4 regions of the Rahnella sp. AN3-3W3 genome follow, and region 1 is predicted to be linked to each of the others. Evidence: predicted binding sites of a transcription regulator. Region 1 holds the regulator's gene; each other region holds the start of a gene.
The links. Region 1 encodes CRP, which controls carbon source genes, mostly activating them, when cyclic AMP is high. Its sites were predicted from a motif close to ATGTGANNNNNNTCACAT; they were not measured.
Positions count from the first base shown of each region.

Region 2: the regulator CRP is predicted to act here: its motif matches at 3,190-3,207, upstream of idnD (L-idonate 5-dehydrogenase).
Region 3: the regulator CRP is predicted to act here: its motif matches at 2,540-2,557, upstream of UC15_RS01195 (YjcB family protein).
Region 4: the regulator CRP is predicted to act here: its motif matches at 3,964-3,981, upstream of serC (3-phosphoserine/phosphohydroxythreonine transaminase).

Region 1 covers NZ_JYDG01000040.1:19,299-25,105, forward strand. Annotated here, with positions in the region: gene UC15_RS11725 (amidohydrolase) at 1-402, opposite strand, end outside; gene UC15_RS11730 (MFS transporter) at 418-1,608, opposite strand; gene UC15_RS11735 (LysR substrate-binding domain-containing protein) at 1,802-2,713, shown strand; gene UC15_RS11740 (OsmC family protein) at 2,715-3,122, opposite strand; gene crp (cAMP-activated global transcriptional regulator CRP) at 3,486-4,118, shown strand; gene UC15_RS11750 (YccS/YhfK family putative transporter) at 4,180-5,807, shown strand, end outside.
Region 2 covers NZ_JYDG01000118.1:10,985-16,791, forward strand. Annotated here, with positions in the region: gene UC15_RS24030 (hypothetical protein) at 1-278, shown strand, start outside; gene UC15_RS24035 (N-acetyltransferase) at 290-775, shown strand; gene UC15_RS24040 (GNAT family N-acetyltransferase) at 759-1,211, opposite strand; gene UC15_RS24045 (helix-turn-helix domain-containing protein) at 1,241-1,807, opposite strand; partial or broken gene UC15_RS24050 (benzoate/H(+) symporter BenE family transporter) at 1,945-3,146, shown strand; gene idnD (L-idonate 5-dehydrogenase) at 3,269-4,300, shown strand; gene UC15_RS24060 (DJ-1/PfpI family protein) at 4,388-4,984, shown strand; partial or broken gene UC15_RS24065 (isochorismatase family protein) at 5,125-5,667, shown strand; gene UC15_RS24070 (GlxA family transcriptional regulator) at 5,715-5,807, shown strand, end outside.
Region 3 covers NZ_JYDG01000002.1:51,084-56,890, reverse strand. Annotated here, with positions in the region: gene bglX (beta-glucosidase BglX) at 1-1,757, opposite strand, end outside; gene UC15_RS01195 (YjcB family protein) at 2,146-2,430, opposite strand; gene malT (HTH-type transcriptional regulator MalT) at 2,695-5,421, opposite strand; gene malP (maltodextrin phosphorylase) at 5,742-5,807, shown strand, end outside.
Region 4 covers NZ_JYDG01000010.1:97,924-103,730, forward strand. Annotated here, with positions in the region: gene focA (formate transporter FocA) at 1-805, opposite strand, end outside; gene ycaO (30S ribosomal protein S12 methylthiotransferase accessory factor YcaO) at 1,307-3,070, opposite strand; gene UC15_RS04635 (DUF421 domain-containing protein) at 3,231-3,920, shown strand; gene serC (3-phosphoserine/phosphohydroxythreonine transaminase) at 4,093-5,178, shown strand; gene aroA (3-phosphoshikimate 1-carboxyvinyltransferase) at 5,283-5,807, shown strand, end outside.

The DNA of each region.
Region 1 (5,807 bases):
GAAGATAAACCGCACAGAACCATGCAACTCAGACTGACATTGGATCAGCACTTTTGCCGCACCCAGCAACATTGCGGTGTGAGCATCATGACCACAGGCGTGCATCACGCCGGGGACCGTTGAGCAGAAAGGTTCATCGTTCTCTTCCTGAATCGGCAGGGCATCGATATCCGCCCGCAGCGCATATACCGGCCCCGGATGCGCCCCTTTCAGATCGGCAATCACGCTGTTGGGCGTCAGATGTGTCAGGGTCAGACCGCCGAAACTTTCCAGCTGCTGAGTAATGTACGCCGCCGTTTTATGCTCCTGAAAAGAGAGTTCAGGATGGGCATGAATATGTCTGCGCCAGCGCAGCACGTCCGCTTTGACTTCAGCCAGCATTGCTTCGAAATTAAAAGTCATCACTCTTCTCCTCAGTTAAGCCACATCGCGCATTGGCGCACGAGGTTTTATTGCCAGCGGCAGGATAGCCAGACCGGCCACCACCATCGCCAGCGCCAGAAATACAAACGTAGAAAGGTAACCGTGGCTGGCGGTGATGAGATATCCCATCGCAATCGGTGCCACAAATCCGCCGAGAGTCCCGCCGGTATTAATGATCCCCATCGCCGCGCCCATGACCTCAGAAGGCAGGCGTTTCATCGGCAGCGTAAAGACGGTCACAAAGGACGCCATCAGGAAAACGTAGCCGAGGAACAGGAACAACCCGGCCGTTATGGCTGATGCCGACGTAAAGACCAGCCAGATGCACAACGCACTGAGCAGTGCGCAGCAGAAAATCACTTTCGGCTCTTTGCCCTGCATATAGCGTCCGACCAGCCAGCCGGTTGCCAGTGAAGAAATCCAGATACCCAGCCCGCCGGTGGCGACCACCATGCCGGATACGTCGAGTGACATACCGCGCTGCTGGACCAGATATTTCGGCAACCACGCCATCAGGCCGTAAGACGGAATGTTGATGCAGAAAATTGAGACAAACAGCAGCAGGACAATCGGATTTTTCAGCAACTCCCGATAACCGGTTTTCGCGCCGGTACGGGCTTGCGCCTCCGGCGGATTGGGCACAAAAATCACAATCGCTACGGCGATGGCAAAAGCCAGCAATCCGAGAATGGAGAACGATCCGCGCCAGCCAAGATGATCCAGGCTGTAAACCGCAATCAGCGGTCCGGCAGTCATCGCCAGTCCGGCGGAAGACAGCAAAATCGACTGCGCAAAGGTTCGCTTCTCAACTGCGAAATTAGACACTACCGCTTTGGCGCAGGACGCAGGATAGCCGGAATGGCCGACGCCGGAGAGAAACCGGAACGTGACCAGTAATCCCAGGCTGAGGCCCAGCGTTCCGAAACACAGCGCGAAGCCGCCCAGCAAGAACAGCGACATGCCGAGCACTTTTTTGTAGCCGAACCGGTCATTCAGCCAGCCCGCGGGGATCTGAAACAGCGAATAGGCCAGGAAGAAAATGCCGGTGATATACCCCAGCTGTTCAGGTTGCAGATTAAATTCGCGCTCGATGGGCAGCAGCGCAAAGCCCATCACTGTTTTATCGATATACACCACGGCATAACCGACAAATAGCAGGAAGATCATCAGGGAACGACTTTTCATAGCGGATATCCCTTTTTGTTATCACCACGTCAGATTTTCTCACTGCCGGATGAATCGTAAAATGCGACATGCATCACGTAATCAACTGAATAACAACATATTATTTTTCGCGATCCTGACGCTATCAGCTTTACAGCGTGACCATAAGATGCAATTTTTGGGCGGGTGATGCTTTTTACTGATAGGGATCGTGATGCGCTATTTGCCGAAATTGCAGCAACTGAAGGTTTTCCAGCAGGTTATCCGCAGCGGCAGTATTCGCGGCGCGGCGCGGGCGTTGAATCAGTCCCAACCGGCGGTCAGCAGAACATTGCGTGAACTGGAACAAACGCTCGATACGCAGCTGATCGTGCGTGGCAATCAGGGGATGACGCTGACCGAAACGGGCCGGGCATTTGCACAGCGCATGCAATTTATCCTCGAAGAGCTTGAGCGCGCCGCCGATGAAATTCGCCAGATCGAACAATATTCGCAGGGCTCCGTCGCCATTGGATTTTCATCGCTGCTGGCGCTGACGGTTTTTCCCGGACTGGCAGGAGAATTTAAGACGCAGTTTCCGCAGTCCAAACTGCTGATCAAAGAAGGGCAACTTTCCACGTTATTACCTGCACTGCGCGAAGGGAAACTGGATTTCGCGGTCGGTACCGCCGGGCCGGGATTTCCGCTGGAAGATCTGGTACGTGAGCCACTGTTCAGCGCACCTTTCTGCGTTATCGCCCGGCGTGGACATCCGCTGGCAGGCTCCACAACTCTGAAGGAATTACAGGATGCGCGCTGGCTGTTGCCCGAAACGGATATGGGGTATTACCAGCAAATCAGGGTATCGATGGGAGGATTTCATCAGCCGGCAGCGGAAATGCCGGTGCATACAGATTCGGTGGTGTGCGGGCTAAATATGGTGTTGCAGTCTGATTATCTGACCATTGTGGCGCGGGCGATGAAAGCGCCGTTTGGATTGCAGGACAAATTGTGTGAGCTCAATATCGATACCCTGCCGCAGGCGGAATATTGCGTGCTTTACTCGCAAAAATCGCCGCTGACGTTTGCCGCGCGGCGATTTTTGGATTTATTGCGCAGCCAGTGCCACGCGTATGACTGGTCGTAACTTATTCGACGCTGATCACTTCAAAGCTGTGCGTGATGGTAGCCGCTTTGCCGAGCATCAGGGACACAGAGCAGTACTTTTCCGCAGACAGGCTGACGGCACGTTCGACAATCTTATCGGTGAGATCTTTACCGGTGACGATAAAATGCAGATTGATGTGCGTGAACAGGCGCGGCGCTTCTTCGCGGCGTTGTGAGGTCAGCTTGACTTCACAATCACGCACGTCATTACGGCCTTTTTGCAAAATAGACACCACATCAATCGCGCTGCAACCGCCTGCGGACATCAGCAGCATTTCCATCGGGCTGGGTGCTTTATCGCCCGCATTACCATCCATAGAAATCTGGTGGCCTGACGCTGACTCGCCTAAAAACGTCAGCCCTTCTACCCATTTTACGCGTGCGTGCATGAACTATTCTCCCGGTGAATAAACTCGTCGAATTCCGCTCCCAGAGTACCCTTTCACCTAAAATCTGGCAACGTAACCCGATCGCCATCATGCTGAAGCGAGACAACAGAAGACAGCATTGCAAACCTGTGCTACAAACAAAGCCGAAACATACTTTCCAGTGAATTGCGGTGACGGTTTTCGCGGTTTAAGAACAGAACCCACGGTGATAACGGCAATAATCAGGCTGTTTCACTCCGACACCCGCTTGCAGCATTTCTGGGGAGTTATATGCTGAAAGGGCGCTTTGGATTTTGAAGTGCCATACAGGGAACTCTGAGCCCTGTGATTTTGGGCAGCGATAACAACAGAGGATAATAGCAAATGGTTCTCGGCAAGCCACAAACAGACCCGACTCTTGAATGGTTCCTGTCTCACTGTCATATACATAAGTATCCTTCTAAAAGTACGCTGATTCACCAGGGTGAAAAAGCCGAAACGCTTTACTACATCGTGAAAGGGTCAGTTGCTGTCCTTATCAAGGATGAAGAAGGCAAAGAAATGATACTGTCCTACCTTAACCAAGGTGACTTCATCGGCGAGCTGGGACTCTTCGAAGAAGGTCAGGAACGTAGTGCGTGGGTTCGTGCAAAAACTGCCTGTGAAGTGGCTGAAATTTCTTATAAAAAATTCCGCCAGCTGATTCAGGTTAACCCGGATATTCTGATGCGTCTTTCCGCGCAGATGGCAAACCGTCTGCAAGTGACGTCAGAGAAAGTCGGCAACCTGGCCTTCCTCGACGTAACAGGGCGTATCGCTCAAACTCTGCTTAATCTGGCTAAACAGCCTGATGCGATGACCCATCCGGACGGGATGCAAATCAAGATCACCCGTCAGGAAATCGGCCAAATCGTCGGTTGTTCACGTGAAACAGTCGGACGTATTCTCAAAATGCTTGAAGATCAAAGTTTGATCTCGGCACACGGTAAAACGATTGTCGTTTACGGCACACGTTAATCCCTTAAAAATCGGCGCGGCAGAACACTGTCGCGCCTTTTTTATGGGCTAAGCTTTATCCATGACGCTATGGCGAAGACTGTTTTACCATCCGGAAGTTAACTACGCGCTGCGCCAGACGCTGGTGTTGTGCCTGCCCGTTGGTATCTGCTGGTTGTTCGGCAATCTGCAAATGGGGCTGCTGTTCTCTCTTTGTCCTGCCTGCTGCAACGTCGCGGGCCTCGATACTCCGCATAAACGCTTTTTCAAACGCCTGATAATTGGCGGAACGCTGTTTGCCGTGAGCAGCATTCTGCTGCAAGTGATGCTGGAAAGCTGGCACATTCCCCTGCCGCTCATCATGTTGTCGCTGGCATTACTGCTTGGCGTGACCGGCGAAATCAGCCCGTTGCATGCGCGGCTGTTGCCCGGCGCGCTGGTGGCGACCATTTTCACACTGAGTATGGTCGGCGTACGCCCTATATGGCAGGCGCCGGTGCTTTTCGCCGCCGGTACGGCCTGGTACGGATTATTTAACTGGGCGTGGTTTCGCATATCGGAAGAACAGCCGATGCGCGAAACGCTCAGTCAGCTCTATCTGCAACTCGCGGATTACTTCGAAGCTAAATACAGCCTGCTGACGCAACACACCGATCCTGAAACCGCGTTACCCCCGTTGCTGACGCGACAGCAGCAGGTCATCGACCTGATTGCCCTGCTCTATCAGCAACTGCACATGCTGCCGCAACACGGCCATCATCATCACCACAAAAGACTGTTTCAACGTTTTCAGGTCGCGCTTGATTTGCAGGAGCACATCACGGTGAGCCTGCATCAGCCGGAAGAAGTGCAGAAGCTGGTGGAAGAAAGCCACGCCGAAGCGGTTATCCGCCGTAATGCGCAGGTGATTTCCGCCCGTCTGCGGGTCATCGCCGACGACATTCTTTATCACCGTTTATCCGAACGGTTTACGATGGCCAACGAGCTGGCCGCGCTGGAGAAAATCGCCGCGCGCAATCCTGAGAACCCGGTCGGCCAGTTTTGCTACTACCACTTCAGCCGCATTGCGCGCCTGCTGCGGACACAGCGCCCGTTGTACAAACGTGACCTGATGAACACTCAGCCGCGTTTACCCTTCTGGCCTGCGCTGAAAAGCTATCTTTCCTTCAAATCTGTCGCCCTGCGCAATGCCGCCCGTCTGGGGATCATTCTGGCGATTGGCAGCAGCCTGGGCCTGTTCTTTAATCTGCCCAAGCCTTACTGGATTTTGCTGACCATCATGCTGGTGAGTCAGAACGGTTATAACGCCACACGCGTGCGTATCCAGCACCGTGCGCTGGGCACGCTGGCCGGATTGCTGATTGCAGCCGGATTGCTGAAGCTGGAATTACCCGAAGGCATCACGCTGATGTGTATGCTGATCGTCACGCTGGTGTCGTATACGGTGCTGCGTAAAAACTACGGGCTGGCGATGGTCGGCATGACCGTGACGGCGGTATATACCCTGCAACTGCTGGCGATGAACGGCGTGCATTTTCTGGTACCGCGGCTGGTGGATACACTGATCGGCTGCGCGCTGGCGTTCGGCGGCACCATCTGGCTGTGGCCGCAATGGCAAAGCGGATTACTGCGCCAGAACGCCCACCAGGCGCTGGAAACCTATCAGGATGCTATCCGCTTACTGCTTGAAGAAAACCCGGATACGTCGAA
Region 2 (5,807 bases), on a different contig from region 1:
CGATCATTGAAAGCCGCGCGGGAAAAAACGCCTTCAACAACCAGTTCAAACAGGCCATGATTCAGGTTGAGGGGCTGGACGATCCGGCGCGAGCCAATGAGAAAGCGAAAATCATTCAGTCATTCCAGGATGTGATTTCGGACAAGCATAATGAAACGCCTTACAGCTCTGTGGCGCTGACCGACAAGGGCTACATCATCACGCAGGCCGAAAGCCACTCAACGACCATCAGCGAATGCTACGTAACGCCTTATAAGAAGCCTGAAAATAACAAATAAATCAGAGGGAAATGATGACTATTTTAGCGCCGATGAGTGCCGCGTTTTACCCGGATTTCGCCGAACAGCTGGCAATAGATTATGCCGAAGAGAACGTAACCGCCGGTCTGTGGCAGGCGGATACCGCGCTGGAACGGGCGCGAAGTTCTACGCAAAGTGCACTGCCGCAAGGTATTGATACGCCGGATCAATATCTTTTCGAGATTAAAACCGAAGAGAACGGCGAAACGGCAGGCTATTTATGGTTTTCTAACGTCGAACGTTATGGTGTACGCAGCGCGTTCGTGTACGAGCTGACGGTGTTTCCGCAATTCCGCCGTCAGGGTCATGCGGCGGCAGCGTTCAGATTGATGGAAGAACGCCTGCAGGAACAGGGGTGTGTGGCAATCGAACTGAATGTCTTTGCCAGCAATCCCGGTGCGCAGGCGCTGTACGCCAGCCTGGGTTACGTCACGACGAAAATGAATATGCGTAAACCGCTTAACGCTGATATTTAATAAATTCGGTCAGCGTACCAATACGGTCATACAATTTGCGGGCCGTATGGTTGCTGGTTTTCGTCGTCCAGTAGACGTTAGCTTTGTCGTGCTGGTCGGCGTAAGCGTAAACCGCTTCAATCAGTTTCTGCCCGATCCCCAGTTTTCGTGCGCTGTCATCGACGTATAAATCCTGCAAATAGACCACCTGCTGCATGTGCCAGCCATGATCGTGATTGATACAATTCACCAGCCCGACCAGCTTCCCCTCGTATTCCGCCACATAGCCAAACATGCTGGCGTAGGCAGGCTGAGATAAACGCTGGAAAGTGTAATCAAACTGCGCCGGATCCAGACCTGACTGGTAAAAATCCAGATATGCACGCCACAGGGTTTCCCAACCTTCACGGTCAGCGGGCGTTAACGGACGGATCACAACATCTTGCGGCTGGCTCATGGGGTCATTCTCCTCAGGAAATGAAAACCTTACGGGCGCGAATGCGGATAATGTATCAGGTCGTGGAAACGCACGGAATGGCCGCTTTCGTTGCGGTAAGCATGCGGGCAATCGGCGGCAAAACGCAGCGCCTCTCCGGCACTCAGCACGCGCGTTACGCCATCAACGGTCAGCGTCAGTTCACCTTCGGTAACAATCACATGCTCGATTACGCCAGCTTCATGAGGCGTGGATTCACTGCACCCGCCCGGTTCGAGATCGATAACAAACATGTCCATGCGCAACGTGGTGTCGTAGGGAAATAACGGCACGACGCGCATTCCTGAGGTTTGACTGTTGAAGGTGGTCAGCAAGCCGTGGCGATGCAACGCGGCTGACTGCTCAGGCGGCGTTTCAAGAAATTCCGAAAACGATACATTCAGGCCGCTGGCGATTTTCCACAATGTCGCCACCGTCGGGCTGGATTCGCCACGCTCAATTTGCCCGAGCATCGCCTTACTGACACCGGTTTTTTCTGCCGCCTGAGTGAGACTCCAGCCGCGTTCGCTGCGAACGGCCTTAAGCTGGCGGCCAATATGGCGGGTGATTTCCTGCATGGTATCTCCTCTGCGACGATGATCGTTCATCGCCATTGTGCGTTATAACGCACAGTGATATCTTGAGCGCATCCGATGTGCGCTATAACGCACAACAGCATACCGCCAGCGTCCGCTAACCAGAAGGATTTTCACCCATGGCCTCGCGTTTTAGTTTGCAGGATTTAACTTTTTCGGCGGTAATCGCCGGATTTGTCGCGGTTTTAGTCGGTTATACCAGCTCGGCGGCGATTATCTTTCAGGCAGCGGAAGCGGCGGGCGCCAGCGTGGCGCAAATCGGTGGCTGGCTGAGTATGCTCGGCCTGGGAATGGGCGTTACCAGTATTGGGCTGTCGCTGTATTACCGCACGCCGGTCGTCACCGCCTGGTCAACACCCGGCGCGGCGCTGCTTGTCACCAGCCTGCCCGGCACCTCGCTGAATGAGGCGATTGGCGTGTTTATTTTTGCCACCGGGCTTATCCTGCTGTGCGGCGTGACCGGCCTGTTTGCCCGGCTGATGCATTACATTCCGCAGGCACTTTCTGCCGCCATGCTCGGCGGCATTCTGCTGCGTTTCGGGCTAAACGCGTTTACCTCGCTGCAAAGTAATTTCGCCCTCGCGGGCAGCATGTGTCTGGTGTATCTGCTGGCGAAACGTGCCCTGCCGCGCTATGCGGTGGTGCTCGCGCTGGCCGCCGGGCTGATCGTCGCCGGATTGCAGGGCGATATTGCGCTGCACGGCCAGACGCTGACCTTCGCGGCGCCGGAGTTTGTCATGCCGCATTTCACGCTTTCCTCGATTATCGGCATCGGTATTCCGTTCTTTGTCGTAACGATGGCTTCACAAAACGCACCGGGGATCGCCACCCTGAAAGCGCACGGCTATCACCTGCCCGTTTCTCCATTGATTACCTGGACGGCGCTGACGGCGTTAGTTTTAGCACCGTTTGGCGGTTTTACCGTCTGTATCGCCGCCATTACCGCCGCAATTTGTATGGGCGAGGATATTCATCCTGATCCGAAAAAACGTTATATGGCGGCGGTGGCGGCAGGCATTTTCTATCTGATCGCAGGCGTGTTTGGCGGGTCCATCGGCATGGTCTTTACCGCGCTGCCGGAAGCGCTGATCCACTCCATCGCCGGGCTGGCGTTGCTCGGCACCATTGCGGGCAGCTTGTACCGCGCACTGGAAAACGAAAAGCAGCGCGATGCGGCAATCATCACCTTTCTGATCACCGCGTCCGGCGTCACGCTGCTGGGTATCGGTTCGGCATTCTGGGGGCTGGCGGGCGCGTAATTACGCATCTGATCCTGAGTATTCCGGCGCGAAACCGGGATAAATCCGCCGGGAAAGGTTGAGTCCGTTCAAGTTCTGGGTAACAGGTTTTCGTAACACGGCGCAAAGTGACGACGATCACATTTTCTGACCGGCAAACCCTTTTTACTGGGCGCAATCAGGCCCTTTAAAGAGCGAGAATTCCATGACTATTGCCACACAATCCTGCGTCGTGACCGGGAAAAAAGACGTTTCGGTGATCGACCAGACTATCGACTACACCGGCCAGGGCACGCTGGTAAAAATTACCCGCGGCGGGATCTGCGGTTCCGATCTGCATTACTACGAACACGGTGCGGTGGGCGATTTCAAAGTGCGTGAGGCGATGGTGCTCGGGCATGAAGTGGTTGGTGTGGTGGAGAAATCGGATAACCCAGATTTGCAGCCCGGCCAGAAAGTGGCGCTTAACCCGAGTAAGCCGTGCAAGGCCTGCAAATATTGCCTGTCCGGCGATGAAAACCAGTGCACCACCATGAAATTCTTCGGCAGCGCGATGTATTTCCCGCACATCAACGGCGCGTTCACGCAGTACAAAATCGTCGACAGCGCCCAGTGCATTCCTTACGACAATCAGGTCAGCGACCGTCTGATGGTGTTCGCCGAACCGCTGGCTGTCGCCATTCATGCCGTGAACCAGGCGGGTGATATTCATGGCAAAACCGTGTTTGTGTCCGGCGTCGGCCCGATTGGCTGCTTAATCGTGCTGGCGGCGAAAGCCAAAGGCGCAGCGCAAATCGTGGTGACTGACCCGAGTGAACGCTGCCGGACGCTGGCACTGGCTGTGGGCGCAAGCAAAGCGCTGGATGCCGCACAGGGCGATTTCAGCGAATATCAGGCAGAGAAAGGCTTCTTCAATGTGGCCTTTGACGCTTCAGGCCATCCTTCATCCATCCGCCGCTGTCTGGAAGTGACCCGCGCACGCGGCACGCTGGTGCAGGTCGGCATGGGACCGGTAGTGAATGAATTCCCGCTGATGATGCTGATTGCCAAAGAAATTAACTGGGTCGGCAGCTTCCGCTTCACTGAAGAATTCAACACGGCAGTGGAATGGCTGGCGAATAAAACCGTTGATCCGATGCCGTTGCTGTCGGCGGAATTCCCGCAGGAAAGTCTGGTGGAAGCGCTGGACTACGCGATGGATAAATCCATAGCGTCGAAAGTGCAGCTGGTTTTCTAGTTCAGTATGCAACGACACTCACAATATTAAAACATCGTTTCATTTTATGATGTTCTCTGATTTTTATCCTCAGAGGACATTTGCATTATGGTAAAGGACAACGCGAAAAAGCAGGTCGCACTGCTGCTGGCCGACGGATTTGAAGAAGGCGAAGCCGTGATTGTGCTCGATATTCTCGAGCGGCTGGAGATTCAGGTCACCACGCTGGCATGTCAGAAAAGCCTGACGTTGCGCACCTATCACGGCATTCAGATGCAGGCCAATGAATTGCTGTCTGCGCAGGGTGACCGTTTATTCGATGCCGTCGTCATGCCCGGCGGGCCGGAAGGCTCAGTGGCGCTGGCGGCCAGCAAAGAAGTGGTGGAGTTTGTGCGACGTCACGATGAGGCCGGTAAACTGATTTGCCCGCTGTGCTCTGCTGCCGCGCGCGTACTCGGCGGAAACGGTCTGCTGAAAGGCCGCCGTTATGTGTGTTCCGGCGATTTATACAAAGACGTAAAAGACGGCGTTTACGTCAATCAGTCCTTTGTGGAAGACGGCAACCTGCTGAGCGGTAAAGGATTAGGGCTGGCGTTCGATTTTGCTTTCCAGCTGGCGTACCGCCTGACCGGCGACGCTGAAACCACCAATTTCCAGGCCGATCATATCGATTATCACCACTGGCGCGCCGACCAGAAGCTTTGATCAACATGCTGTGATTAAACGCTGACAGCGGCGGATAACGAAGGTCGTCCGCCGCTGTCAGTATTATGTCCGTTTTTGGCATTCTCCCTTCTCTCTTTCAGGCGCACACTGACTTCACACTCACCAGATGGAGTCCGAAAATGACACACAGCGCCCTGCTAAACATCGACGTTCAGCGCTCATTCGAGCACAAAGATTTCTGGCAGCAGAATGATTTACCGGCTTTCAGCGCAGCATTAACCCGCCTGATCGACGGCTGTCAGACCCGCAATGTGCCGGTCATCGACGTGTTTCACGTCAATCCTGACGGCGTGTTCTCGCTGGAGTCCGGCCTGGTGACACCGATGTCTTTTCTGAGTCATCAGCCGCAACATGTGGTGCATAAACACGTCCACAATTCCCTGACCGAGTCCGGCCTCGACGGCTGGCTGCGCGAAAATGGCATCACGCATCTGATCATCGCCGGAATGCGCACCGAACAGTGTTGCGAAACGACGGCACGCGTGGCCTCCGATCTGGGCTACACAGTGACTTTTGTCACCGAAGCGACGCTAACCTTCCCGATGACCCACGCCAGCGGCGTCACGCTGAGCGCGCACGACATCAAATTGCGTACCGAGCTGGTTCTCGCCGACCGCTTTGCCACCATTTCCGACGTGACCGGTGCGCTGGCGGAACTCGACCGCGCTGTGTGAAGATAGCGTTTTCCCCTGCGGACGGATAAAGCACTATGCAACGAAATGTCTACTTTGTGACGCTCCCCGGCGTGATGTCTTTGGATCTGACCGGTCCGGCAGAAGCGCTGCGCCTTGCCGGGCAATTC
Region 3 (5,807 bases), on a different contig from region 1:
AACAGAACGTCGGCAATCGCGTGACCGCCTTCGGTGCCGGCGAACCAGGTTTCCAGCATGGCATCAGAGATGTCATTTTCCCACGTCAGTGTCAGAGGACGACCATTCATCAGCACAATCACCAGCGGCTTACCGGTGGCTTTCAGCGCCTTGAGCAGGTCACGCTGGCTTTGCGGAATGCTGATATCTGAACGGCTGGAGGCTTCATGCGCCATACCCTGCGCTTCACCCACCACCGCCACCACGACATCTGATTTCTCAGCTGTTTTCACCGCTTCATCAATCATGTCCTGCGGTTTACGCGGGTCGTTGATCACCTGCTTGTCGTAGGAATTAAGGAAATCGACCATCCCCTGATCGTCGGTGATGTTAGCACCGCGTGCATATAACAATGTGCCTTTGTCACCGAGGACATCTTTCATCCCCTGCAAGACAGTCACGGCCTGAGCGGCTTTACCGGCGGCAGACCAGCTGCCCATCACATCGCGTTTGCTGTCAGCCAGCGGGCCAATCACGGCAATGGTGCCTTTTTTCTGTAATGGCAGCGTCTCGTTGGTGTTTTTCAGCAACACGAGGGACGTGCGCGCGACTTCGCGGGCTTCGGTGCGGTGCAGACGGCTTTCGGCATTGGTGTCCGCCGGGTCGCTCGACTGCGGACCTAAATGACGGTATTCATCGACAAACAGCCCCATGTCCCATTTGGCGGCCAGAACGTCACGCACGGCACGGTCAATATCCTGCTGACTCACCAGACCGTCGGCGAGCAATCCTTTCAGATACTTACCGTACATATTGTCGGCCATGTCCATATCGACACCGGCTTTCAGCGCCATCGCAGCCGCCTGACGATCATCTTCGGCCACGCCGTGTTTGACCAGACCGCCAATAGCGCCGTGGTCACTCACTGTCAGACCTTTGAACTGCCAGTCATCGCGCAGAATATCTTTCAGCAACCAGGTATTTGACGTCGCGGGAACGCCGTTAACACTGTTGAGGGCAACCATCACGCCACCAGCACCGGCATCTACCGCCGCTTTATACGGTGGCATGTAATCGTTAAACATGCGTGTCAGGCTCATGTCCACGGTGTTGTATTCGCGACCGCCTTCCACCGCGCCGTACAGCGCGTAGTGTTTGACGTTAGCCATCACGGCGTAGGGTGCGGAAGGGTCTTTACCCTGATAACCCGTCACCATTTCATGTGCCAGGCGGGACGTCAGGTAGGTGTCTTCGCCAAAACCTTCGGAGACACGGCCCCAGCGCGGATCACGGGTAATATCGACCATTGGCGAGAAGGTCATATTCAGGCCATCTGCTGCGGTTTCCAGTGCGGAAATACGTGCGCTGGTGTTGACGGCCTGCATATCCCAGCTGGCGGCAAGGCCAAGGCTGATAGGGAAAATAGTGCGCTGACCATGCACCACGTCATAGGCATAAAACGGTGGGATCTTCAGGCGGCTTTCTTTGACCTGATCCTGCATGCGGCGAATATCAGGTTTAGTGACGGTATTAAACACGCCACCGACTTTACCGGCGCGGATGTCAGCCATAATGGCTTCTTTCTGATAGTCCGGCCCCACAGTGACCAGATTCAGCTGACCGATTTTTTCATCAATGGTCATTTTTTTCATCAGGTCAGCAATAAACGCATTGCGCTCTTTTACCTGATCCTGGGGAATGCCCGTCGTTTCGACGGCGAGCGAAGAAGCAGAACTTACCAGTAACACTAACGCGCCAAGCACGTGATGCGTATTCATCGGAATTCCTTCAGCCATAAGCAGGGGGTGCCAAACCGGTGAAAATTCAGCAGCCTGAAGCAAAAAAAGCAATGATCATTCTAAGAAAAGTATGGGTGAGAATCTAATACGACCCTTCAACTATTAGCAATGAATAGTTTATGCCCTGCGCACAATATCGTTTTACATTGCGGAGCAGACTGCAATTTACAGGTAATCAGAAACTCACGTACAAAAAGACCTCAGATACGCCACGCATTTTTCTAAATTTAGGATTAAATGATATGCAGGTGAACAAATAATCAGCAAGCTGGCCTGAATGTTCATTATCAGGGCAATAAAAAAGGCAGAACATCATGTTCTGCCTTTCTTTCATCTGTTCTCAACGACTCGCGGTGAGCGAATCGGATTAATAGTAATAAGACATATCGGTCGGGGTTTTGCTCATCACATCAAAGAAAACGTCTTTCGTGTTTGCCCAGAACTGCGCGACGGCGGCGGCATCATAATTCATGCCCATCAGGCTCATGACGAAGAAACAGGTTACGGTCAGGCCGAGACCGCTGCAAACAAAGGCCATGGTATTGCGGCTGGACTGCCGGCAAACAATATTAAGCTGGCTGGTGCAGAACATCAAAAAGGCGCTCAGCAATTCCCAGCGCATCATGACAATCCCGGCAGTTAAAGTACCCATCGATAAAATCCTTACTCACTACAGCCGTTTACACAAAGCCAAAATCAGCCGGATGGCTGTTATAACAGGTTGGCAGCGGGCTTTTCTGAAGAAATGGTGAATTACAATAGTGTGACGACGGTCACATTATATCACCGGATTTTATTTTTGAGCAAAATATGTTCGCTAATGAAAAATAGGCATAACACATCAACTTATTTTGATGATGTGTTATGAAAAGAGTGGGGTGCGATAACGGTAGGGCGTTGAGAGTTACCCGGTGAATCAGGCGCCGTACCCCATGACCTGTAACAGATGCTGCGCCTGCTGCACCGCTTCCTGACGGTGTGCGACGCCCAGTTTCTGGTACAAGTTGCGGATATGCGTTTTGATGGTGGTGGACGCGACATCGAGTTCACCGGCGATCTGATCGTTGCTGTAACCGGAGTAAATCAGCCCGAGAACCTGCCATTCGCGCTGGGTCAGCGGACTGGTGCGGATCAGTTCCGGCACCTGCGGATGGGTCAGCAGTTTGTTGACGAACCCTTCGTCGAAGTGCGCGAACTTATGACGATGGTGCTGGTTAATTTCACGCAGAATTTGCTGCGCACGGCGCTGTTCCAGTTCCGGCAGCAGATTGAGTTGCAGCAACTGACGCAACTGCTGCGCCATCATTTCCCCTTCGATGACGAAATGACTGACAAAACCCGTACGGTTCGCCAGCCCCAGCGCTTCGATCAACACCCGCTGCGCATCATTTTTACGGCCGGTATGCCAGTAAAGCAGATTGCTGAGCAGCAGATTGCGGTTGAGATCGCTGGTCAGGCGCAACTGACGCGCATTCTGATTCAGCTCATCGAGCACCACCTCGGCTTCATCAAACTGTTCCAGCAAAATCTGCACACGGGCGATATTACGCCACTGGCCTTGCTGGAAATGGTTGTCTGCCATATCGGGTTTACGCGCCTGTTGCAGCCACTGGCTGGCAGCGGCTTTGTCGCCGATCATCTGCCAGTAAATCACCCTTGGTTTATCGGTATTGGTCAGCCAGTCGATGTGATACTGACCGGTTTTGAGCAGGCTTTCACAGCGTTGCAGATGGTGATGTGCGTTATCGAGCTGACCGCGGGCGAGGGAGCATTTTGCCAGCATTGCCAGACACTGCAACTGCTGCTGTGGCTGGAAGTTGGTCAGCACGTCAAGCCCCTGACGGGCGGCGTCTTCGGCATCATCGAGCCGCGACCATGACCACAGTAATTGCGAGCGCAGGCGCAGCAAAAATTCGTGCATCGGCAGCTGTTCCAGATGCTGTTCACGCACCAGTTCAAAAGCGCGATCCTGCATCTCAAACGCAGCCTGCAAAAAGCCCTGCGCAATCAGGATTTCACTCTGTTGCAGCAATGCCCATAACGCATAGTGATAAGCTTCATAGCGGCGGGCAATCTGTTCTGTTTGTTGCATCAGCGGCAAAGCGCGGGTCAGATCGCCTTTGCAGTGCTGGATTTCGCCGGTGACCGAGGTCGCCACAATCCGGCTGTAATAGCTTTCATACGGCAGATATTTCAGGGCGTCGGCGGCCAGTTTTTCCGCCTCATCCTGACGGCCATCGTTAATCGCCACCTGCGCCCGCAGGGCATCAAATTCCGCCGCGAGTTCCTGTTCCATGACGATATTGCGCTGCTGCATTTCACTTTCGGCGCGCACCAGCAACGTTTCCACTTCGGCATAACGGTGCTGACTTTGTGCCAGCCACGCCTGCAACAGCACCAGTTTAGGATTCTGGATCAGGCGGTCGTACGGCAGCGCGGCCAGACATTCTTCCAACAACGCGAGTTCGCTCTGATTGAACAGTGCCCAGGCGTGTTGCAGCAGAATATCGCGCAGCATATTGATGTCTTCCGCCCCCAGCGCATGATGAATAGCTTCGGCTGGAAAACCTTGCGCCAGCCAGCCTTCGGCAGCGGCACGGTGAATGGCCGGCAGTTCTGTCGACAGTTCCCACTGGCAGCGCTGGCGCAGGAAAGTGGCAAACAGCGGATGGAAGTTAAACCATTCGCCGGTGTCATCCATGCGGTGAATGAAAAGCCCCTGACGTTCCAGTTCCTCGAGGCGCTGCTGGCCGTTTTCGCTGCCGGTCAGACGCACAATCAGCGCATCGTTCATTGACCGCAGCAGCGAGCAGCGCAGTAAAAAGTCTCGTGTCGGCGCATCCACGCGATCCAGCACTTCATCCACCAGATATTCTGAAAGATGGCTGGCATTCAGCCCGGCCAGTTTGCGGGCGGACTGCTGCGTAGACTGTTGCGACGACGTGGTGGACTGACGTGCGGATAACGCGATCAGCTGGAGTGCCGTTGCCCAGCCAGCCACTTCGTCGCACAGACGGCCACTGTCGGCCTGATCGATGGGGTCTTTCAGCCGGTTGTCGAAAAATTGCTGGGTTTCCGGATGCGTAAAGGCCAGATGCGTGGCGTTGAGTTCCAGCAGCTGATCGCGGACACGCATATTGGCGATACCCAGCGGTGGCAGGGTGCGCGAAAGGACCACCAGCGACAGATTTTCCGGCTGATGACGCAGGAAAAAACGCATCCCTTCATGGATGGCATCGTTAGAAATCAGGTGATAATCGTCGATAACCAGCAGCAGCGGACGGTGCCAGTCGGAAAGCTCAACAAACAGCTGAGCAAACAGCGCCGATAAACTGGCGTACTGGTGTTTCTGACTCAGCGCTTCACTTTTGACGCAATGACCGCCGCAAGCCTGTTGTACCGCCGCAATCAGATAGCTGGCAAAACGCTCCGGCTGATTGTCACTTTCATCCAGCGAATACCAGCCGAGATCGCTTTTGCCCGCCGCCCAATGTGCGACCAGCGTCGTTTTCCCATAGCCCGCCGGACTGGCGACCAGGGTCAGACGGTAATTTGGCGCAGTCGAGAGCTTCGTCAGCAGACGATCGCGAACCACTGTATTTTGCTGCCGCACCGGGCGGCTCAATTTCGACGGGATCAGCATTTTTTTCGATTCTTTTGACGGTAGTCAGGAGGCGTAATAATTATTTCGCAGCGTGTAATTAATCACTTTTTCTAAAGTCCTCTTTTGAAACATTGATTGCAAGAATGTTACGTTTTTACATGCCGTTAAGTTGCTCTGCATCACACTTCTAAATACAAATTTTCAGAGCTTCCCCCTGATCCCCCGTCTCCTCCGGCTACGCCCCGTTTCTCCTCCCTGCCTAATCTTTGGCAGGATGATGCTGCTCACAGGCACAAGCGTCAGCATAGTGATAATCAACATCAGACTTCCCTACAAATTCCCGGATAAAGAGGCATGTAATGCAGGTGACTTTGGATAAGACGCAGTTTTTAGCCGCGCTAAAACGCCAGTGGCAGGGATTCGGT
Region 4 (5,807 bases), on a different contig from region 1:
GCAAACCGCCCCCGATGATGTTACCTATGGTCACAGGGATGAGATTGTCGATGATAAAGTTAGAGATGTTCAGTTCTGCGAATTGTGCCGGTGTTGCCCCGACAGCCTGCCAGAATTCTGGTGTCGCAAAGTTTTTCACTACGATGCCTAAAGGGATCATGAACATGTTGGCAATGCTGTGTTCAAAGCCGCTGGCGACGAACATACCTACTGGCAAAATCATGGCGAACATTTTGTCCATCAAGCTACGGCCGGAGTAACTCATCCATACCGCCAGACAAACCATCAGGTTAGCGAGGATCCCAAGACATACAGCTTCGATAAATGTGTGATGCATTTTATGGTCAGCGGTTTGCAAGACATTGAGGCCCCACAAGCCATTATCGACCATGTATTCACCGGAGAACCAAATCAGAGCCACAAAGAACAGGCAGCCAATCAGGTTACCAAAATAGACATTGACCCAATTGCGTGCTAATTGCCCCCAGGTGATACGCCCGCTGGCTTTGGCAATTACGATAAGCACAGTGGAAGTAAACAGGTCGGCGCCACACACTACGACCAGCATCAGACCCAGTGAGAAGCAGATGCCCCCGACGAGTTTTGCAAGACCATAAGGTACGGTTCCGGTGCCTGTGGTGGCGGTGATATAAAAAGCAAAAGCAATAGAAATAAAGACGCCAGCAGTAATGGCTAAAAAGAATGTTTTTAACGGCTGTTTGGTGGCTTTATAAACGCCGGCATCTTCAGCAACTTTTGCTGTAGCGGCGGGTAAAATGAGATCGAAGGGGTTGTCAGCTTTCACATTAACTCTCTTATTCAGGGCTATGCACTGCGCAACGAGATACTAGCAAAGCAGTATAACGTAAAAATTGACGTGGATCATACGAGGCGGTTTTTGGTGGTTTTCTGCGTACTACTGAAGGGGTGGTTTTGGTGTTAACTTATTGAAAATTTTGGTGTAAAAACATTTTAATTTTTGCAAATAAAGTTGAGGGTGCTCAAAATTATTTTTACTTACAGGTTAATAATAAGGCTTTAATGTTAATTAATATCACTATTTTTAGTTTGTAAATTTCACTTTGATTTAACCCATAAAAAAATGCATAAAAATAAGTGTCATATTTTTGTCGTTAAAAAGCCAAAAGCACATTATTTCGCGCGGAATTACACGTCATTTTAATGGCTGAGTCAAACCTTTGCGGACAAAGAGAGCAGCACATGCGCAGGATCTGCATTGAATGTATAAACAAAAAAGCCAGCAGGAAATCCCGCTGGCTTTAATCAATTCGTAATGTCCGTTCGATTACGCTTTCGACCAGTGACGACGTTTTGCGACTTGCAGTTTTTCGTATGCGCCAAGCAGCGCCTGGTGGGCTGGCAATGCTTTAAGTTCAGGATCAACAGCAAACAGGCTATGGAAACGAACTTCACCGCTGATAGCTGCAGAAGCATCTTCAACCGCTTTCTGACCGTACATTTTCACGAAGGCGTTGTAGTACTGTGCGGGTTCGCGATCTTCTTCCAGAGACAGCTGCAGCAGAGTTTGCAGACAACGGTAGTAGTTGTTGCGCTCATCGCTGTAGACAGAAGAGTTGAACTCATGCGCCCATTCAGCCCATGTCAGCGCCTGATCCAAATCACCACCGGCCAGTGCCAGCATAGATTTCAGCTCACCGACACGCAGCGTGTACCAGCCATTGTCTTTACCGCTGGCAATGCCCAGCAGTTCACGCACGCGGGTGAAGTCATCCAGACCTTCATCATCGAGCTGAGTGATCATCTCAAGATAGGCTTCTTTTGGCAGGTCACTGTCCGGCAACGCCAGCAGTTGGTCACGCAGATGCGCACCCATGCTGTTGTTTGCCAGCAGCAGATCTTCTGCAGGATAGATGTCGGACATGCCCGGAACGATAATGCGGCAGGCATACACGTCCAGATGTTCGTAATCAGCGATATACACTTCAGCATCTTCTTTATCGAAGATAGCCATCAGCGTGGCGAATTCTTCTTCAGTGGTGCCGCTGAAGCTCCAGTCTGCAAACGGATAGTCTGCGTCCTGCTTGAACATATCCCACGAAATCAGACCGCTTGAATCGATGAAGTGGGTTTCAAGGTTGGCGTGCTCGGCCACTTCTTCGTCATCGAAGGTCGGTGCAGTGAAGACATCCAGATCTTTCAGGCTGCGGCCCTGCAACAGCTCAGTGACGGTACGTTCCAGTGCTACGCCGAAATCCGGGTGCGCACCAAAGGAAGCGAAACAGGTGCCGTTCGCCGGGTTGAAAAGAACCACACAAATAACCGGATAATTGCCGCCCAGAGAGGCGTCATAAGAAAGAATAGGGAAACCTTCTTCTTCCAGTTTGGCGATGGCTTCAACCACACTCGGATAGCGCGCCAGAACCTCAGCAGGAATTTCTGGCAGGCTGATGGATTCTGCAATGATGCGGTTTTTGACGTAACGCTCGAAGACTTCGGACAGACCCTGAACGCGCGCTTCATTAGCGGTGTTACCCGCGGACATCCCGTTGGAAACGTACAGGTTGCCGATGATGTTCATCGGAATATAAACGGTTTGCAGATCTGACTGACGGGTAAACGGCAGGGCGCAGATACCACGATCAGGATTGCCGGATTGCAGGTCGATCAGATCACTGGCAACCAGTTCTTTCTCAGCGTCATAAAAATCGTGCAGGCGTTCATCCAGAATGCCAGCTGGCAGGCTGTCATCTTCCGGCAGCGGGAACCACTTCTCATTCGGATAGTGGACGAAATCGCCATTGGCGATGTCTTTGCCAAGATAGAAATCCGCGAAGAAATAGTTAGTCGACAGACGTTCAAAATATTCACCCAGAGCAGAAGCCAGTGCGGCTTTTTTGCTGGCGCCTTTACCGTTGGTGAAGCACAGCGGGCAGTCGCGGTCGCGAATGTGCACTGACCAGACGTGGGGAACCGGATTCAGCCAAGAAGCTTCTTCGATATTAAAGCCGAGATCGGTGAGTTTTTGTTGGAAGCGGGAAATGGAGTCTTCCAGCGCCGCGTCTTTACCAGGAATAAAAGTTTGCGTCATTGAGTTCACTTTTGAGCGTGCTAAAAACGCGCAATGATACGGGGTTTTACGTATTAGCTCCATGTATTCGTGTTAAGAATGTAATCGCGTTGTAACGCGCTAAGCTTGTCTGTAAATCCGCGGTCCGTAAGCCGCTGTTTTCACTTCCCGTGAGGCATCTATGCAGGCTTTTGATATCAAACGTATGACACTGGATAAGTTCCCTCTGGAGTATCTGGGAGAGGTAACATTCCGCTGTTTTTTCATCTTTGTAGTGGTGTTTATATTTCTGAAACTCACCGGGCGTCGCGGGGTCAACCAGCTTTCTTTATTCGAAGTGGTGATTATTCTGACGCTGGGCTCTGCGGCCGGTGACGTCACTTTCTATGATGATGTACCTTTGCTGCCGGTGTTTGCGGTCTTCTTCTCCATCCTGCTGCTTTACCGTCTTTCTACCTGGTTGATGGATAAAAGCCGCCATTTTCAGAACTGGATGGAAGGAAAACCGCTGATCATTATTCGCGACGGTATGTTCGAGTGGGAAACCATGGCGAGGGAAAATATTACCAAAGGCGAGTTTTATATGGAGTTGCGCCAAAAAGGTGTCGAACATCTTGGACAGGTCCGGCTGGCTTTTCTGGAAGCCAATGGCGGCCTGAGCGTTTACTTCCGTCAGGATGGCGATGTAGAGCCGGGGTTGCCGGTTTTACCCGAAGATTATATCGATATCGAAACCCTGATGATGACCAGCGGGCTCTATGCCTGCCATCGGTGCAGCCTGATTAAGTCATTCAAAGTAGGGGAAAAAGCCAGCTGCCCGCGGTGTCAGAATATCAACTGGGTGAGGGCACTGAGCACTGTGCGAGTGTGAACATATAATCCTGTTAAATCAGCTTTCCAGGGAGTAAATAACCTTGTGACGCAGATCTCAACGCGCTTTATCAGGTCATGAGGAATAACCGTTACAGATGGCTTGTTTCCAATAATAAAACCGGTAAATTAAAGGCAACTATGTGGCTGTCTCAGAGAAGTGGTGAGGGGAAATGACTCAGGTTTATAATTTTAGTGCAGGTCCGGCAATGATCCCGGCTGAAGTGTTGCGTCGTGCGGAACAGGAACTTTGTAACTGGCACGGACTGGGTACCTCGGTGATGGAAATCAGTCACCGCAGTAAAGAGTTTATCCAGGTTGCTGAAGAGTCCGAAAAGGATATCCGTGATCTGCTGAATATTCCCTCGAACTACAAAGTGCTCTTTTGCCACGGTGGCGCACGCGCGCAATTTGCTGCTGTGCCGATGAACCTGCTGGGTGATAAATCCACAGCCGATTATATTGATGGTGGTTACTGGGCTCACAGCGCAGTCAACGAAGCGAAAAAATATTGCACACCGAATGTTATTGATGTCACGACGACCGTTGACGGTAAACGTGGCATTCTGCCAATGAATGAATGGAAGCTGAATGCAGATTCTGCCTACGTTCATTACTGCCCGAATGAAACTATCGATGGTATCGCTATCGACGAAATGCCTGATTTTGGTGACAAAATCGTCGTTGCGGATTACTCATCCTGCATTCTCTCCCGCCCGATTGATGTCAGCCGTTTTGGTGTGATTTATGCCGGCGCGCAGAAAAACATCGGTCCTGCCGGCCTGACACTGGTTATCGTTCGCGAAGACTTGCTGGGTAAAGCGCGCACTGAATTGCCTTCCATTCTTGATTATACCGTGCTGGCTGAGAACGACTCTATGTTCAATACCCCGCCGACCTTCGCGTGGTATTTGTCAGGCATGGTGTTCAAGTGGCTGAAAGAGCAAGGTGGTCTGCGTGAAATGGAAAAACGCAACCGCGCGAAAGCCGAACTGTTGTATGGTGCTATCGACCGTACCGGTTTCTACCGTAACCCGGTCGCTGCGGAAAACCGTTCGTGGATGAACGTTCCTTTCCAGATGGCTGATGCTTCTCTGGACAAACTGTTCCTGGATCAGGCGCAGGAAGCTGGTCTGCAGGCATTGAAAGGCCACCGTGTGGCTGGTGGTATGCGTGCATCTATTTATAATGCGATGCCGATTGAAGGCGTGAAAGCACTGACCGACTTCATGGCAGAGTTTGAAAAACGCCACGGCTAAGCGTGCTGGCTTTCGGGCCCGCAGAATGCTTAAGTAAGTAGCCTTAAAAATGACCCCGGCTCAATGTCCGGGGTCATTTTATGAAAAGAAGAATTGGAGAAAGAGTGGAATCCCTGACATTACAACCCGTTGCGCTGGTTAACGGCAGCATCAATTTACCTGGCTCAAAAAGTGTTTCCAACCGCGCACTTTTACTGGCTGCTTTTGCACAGGGCACTACCCGCCTGACTAACCTGCTCGACAGCGACGATGTTCGCCATATGCTCACCGCACTGACGCAACTGGGCGTTACGCATCGTTTATCGGCGGATCGTACCGAATGCGAAATTGATGGTCTGGGCCACGCTTTTTCCAACGCTAAAGGTCTGGAACTTTTTCTGGGCAATGCGGGCACCGCAATGCGTCCGCTGGCTGCGGCGTTATGTCTTGGCGAACAAGATGTCGTGCTGACCGGCGAGCCGCGTATGAAAGAGCGTCCGATCGGTCATCTGGTGGATGCACTTCGTCAGGGTGGCGCGCAGATTGATTATCTGGAGCAGGAAAATTATCCGCCGCTGCGTCTGCGCGGTGGTTTTAGTGGTGGCGACGTCAGTGTTGATGGCAGCGTTTCCAGCCAGTTCCTGACTGCG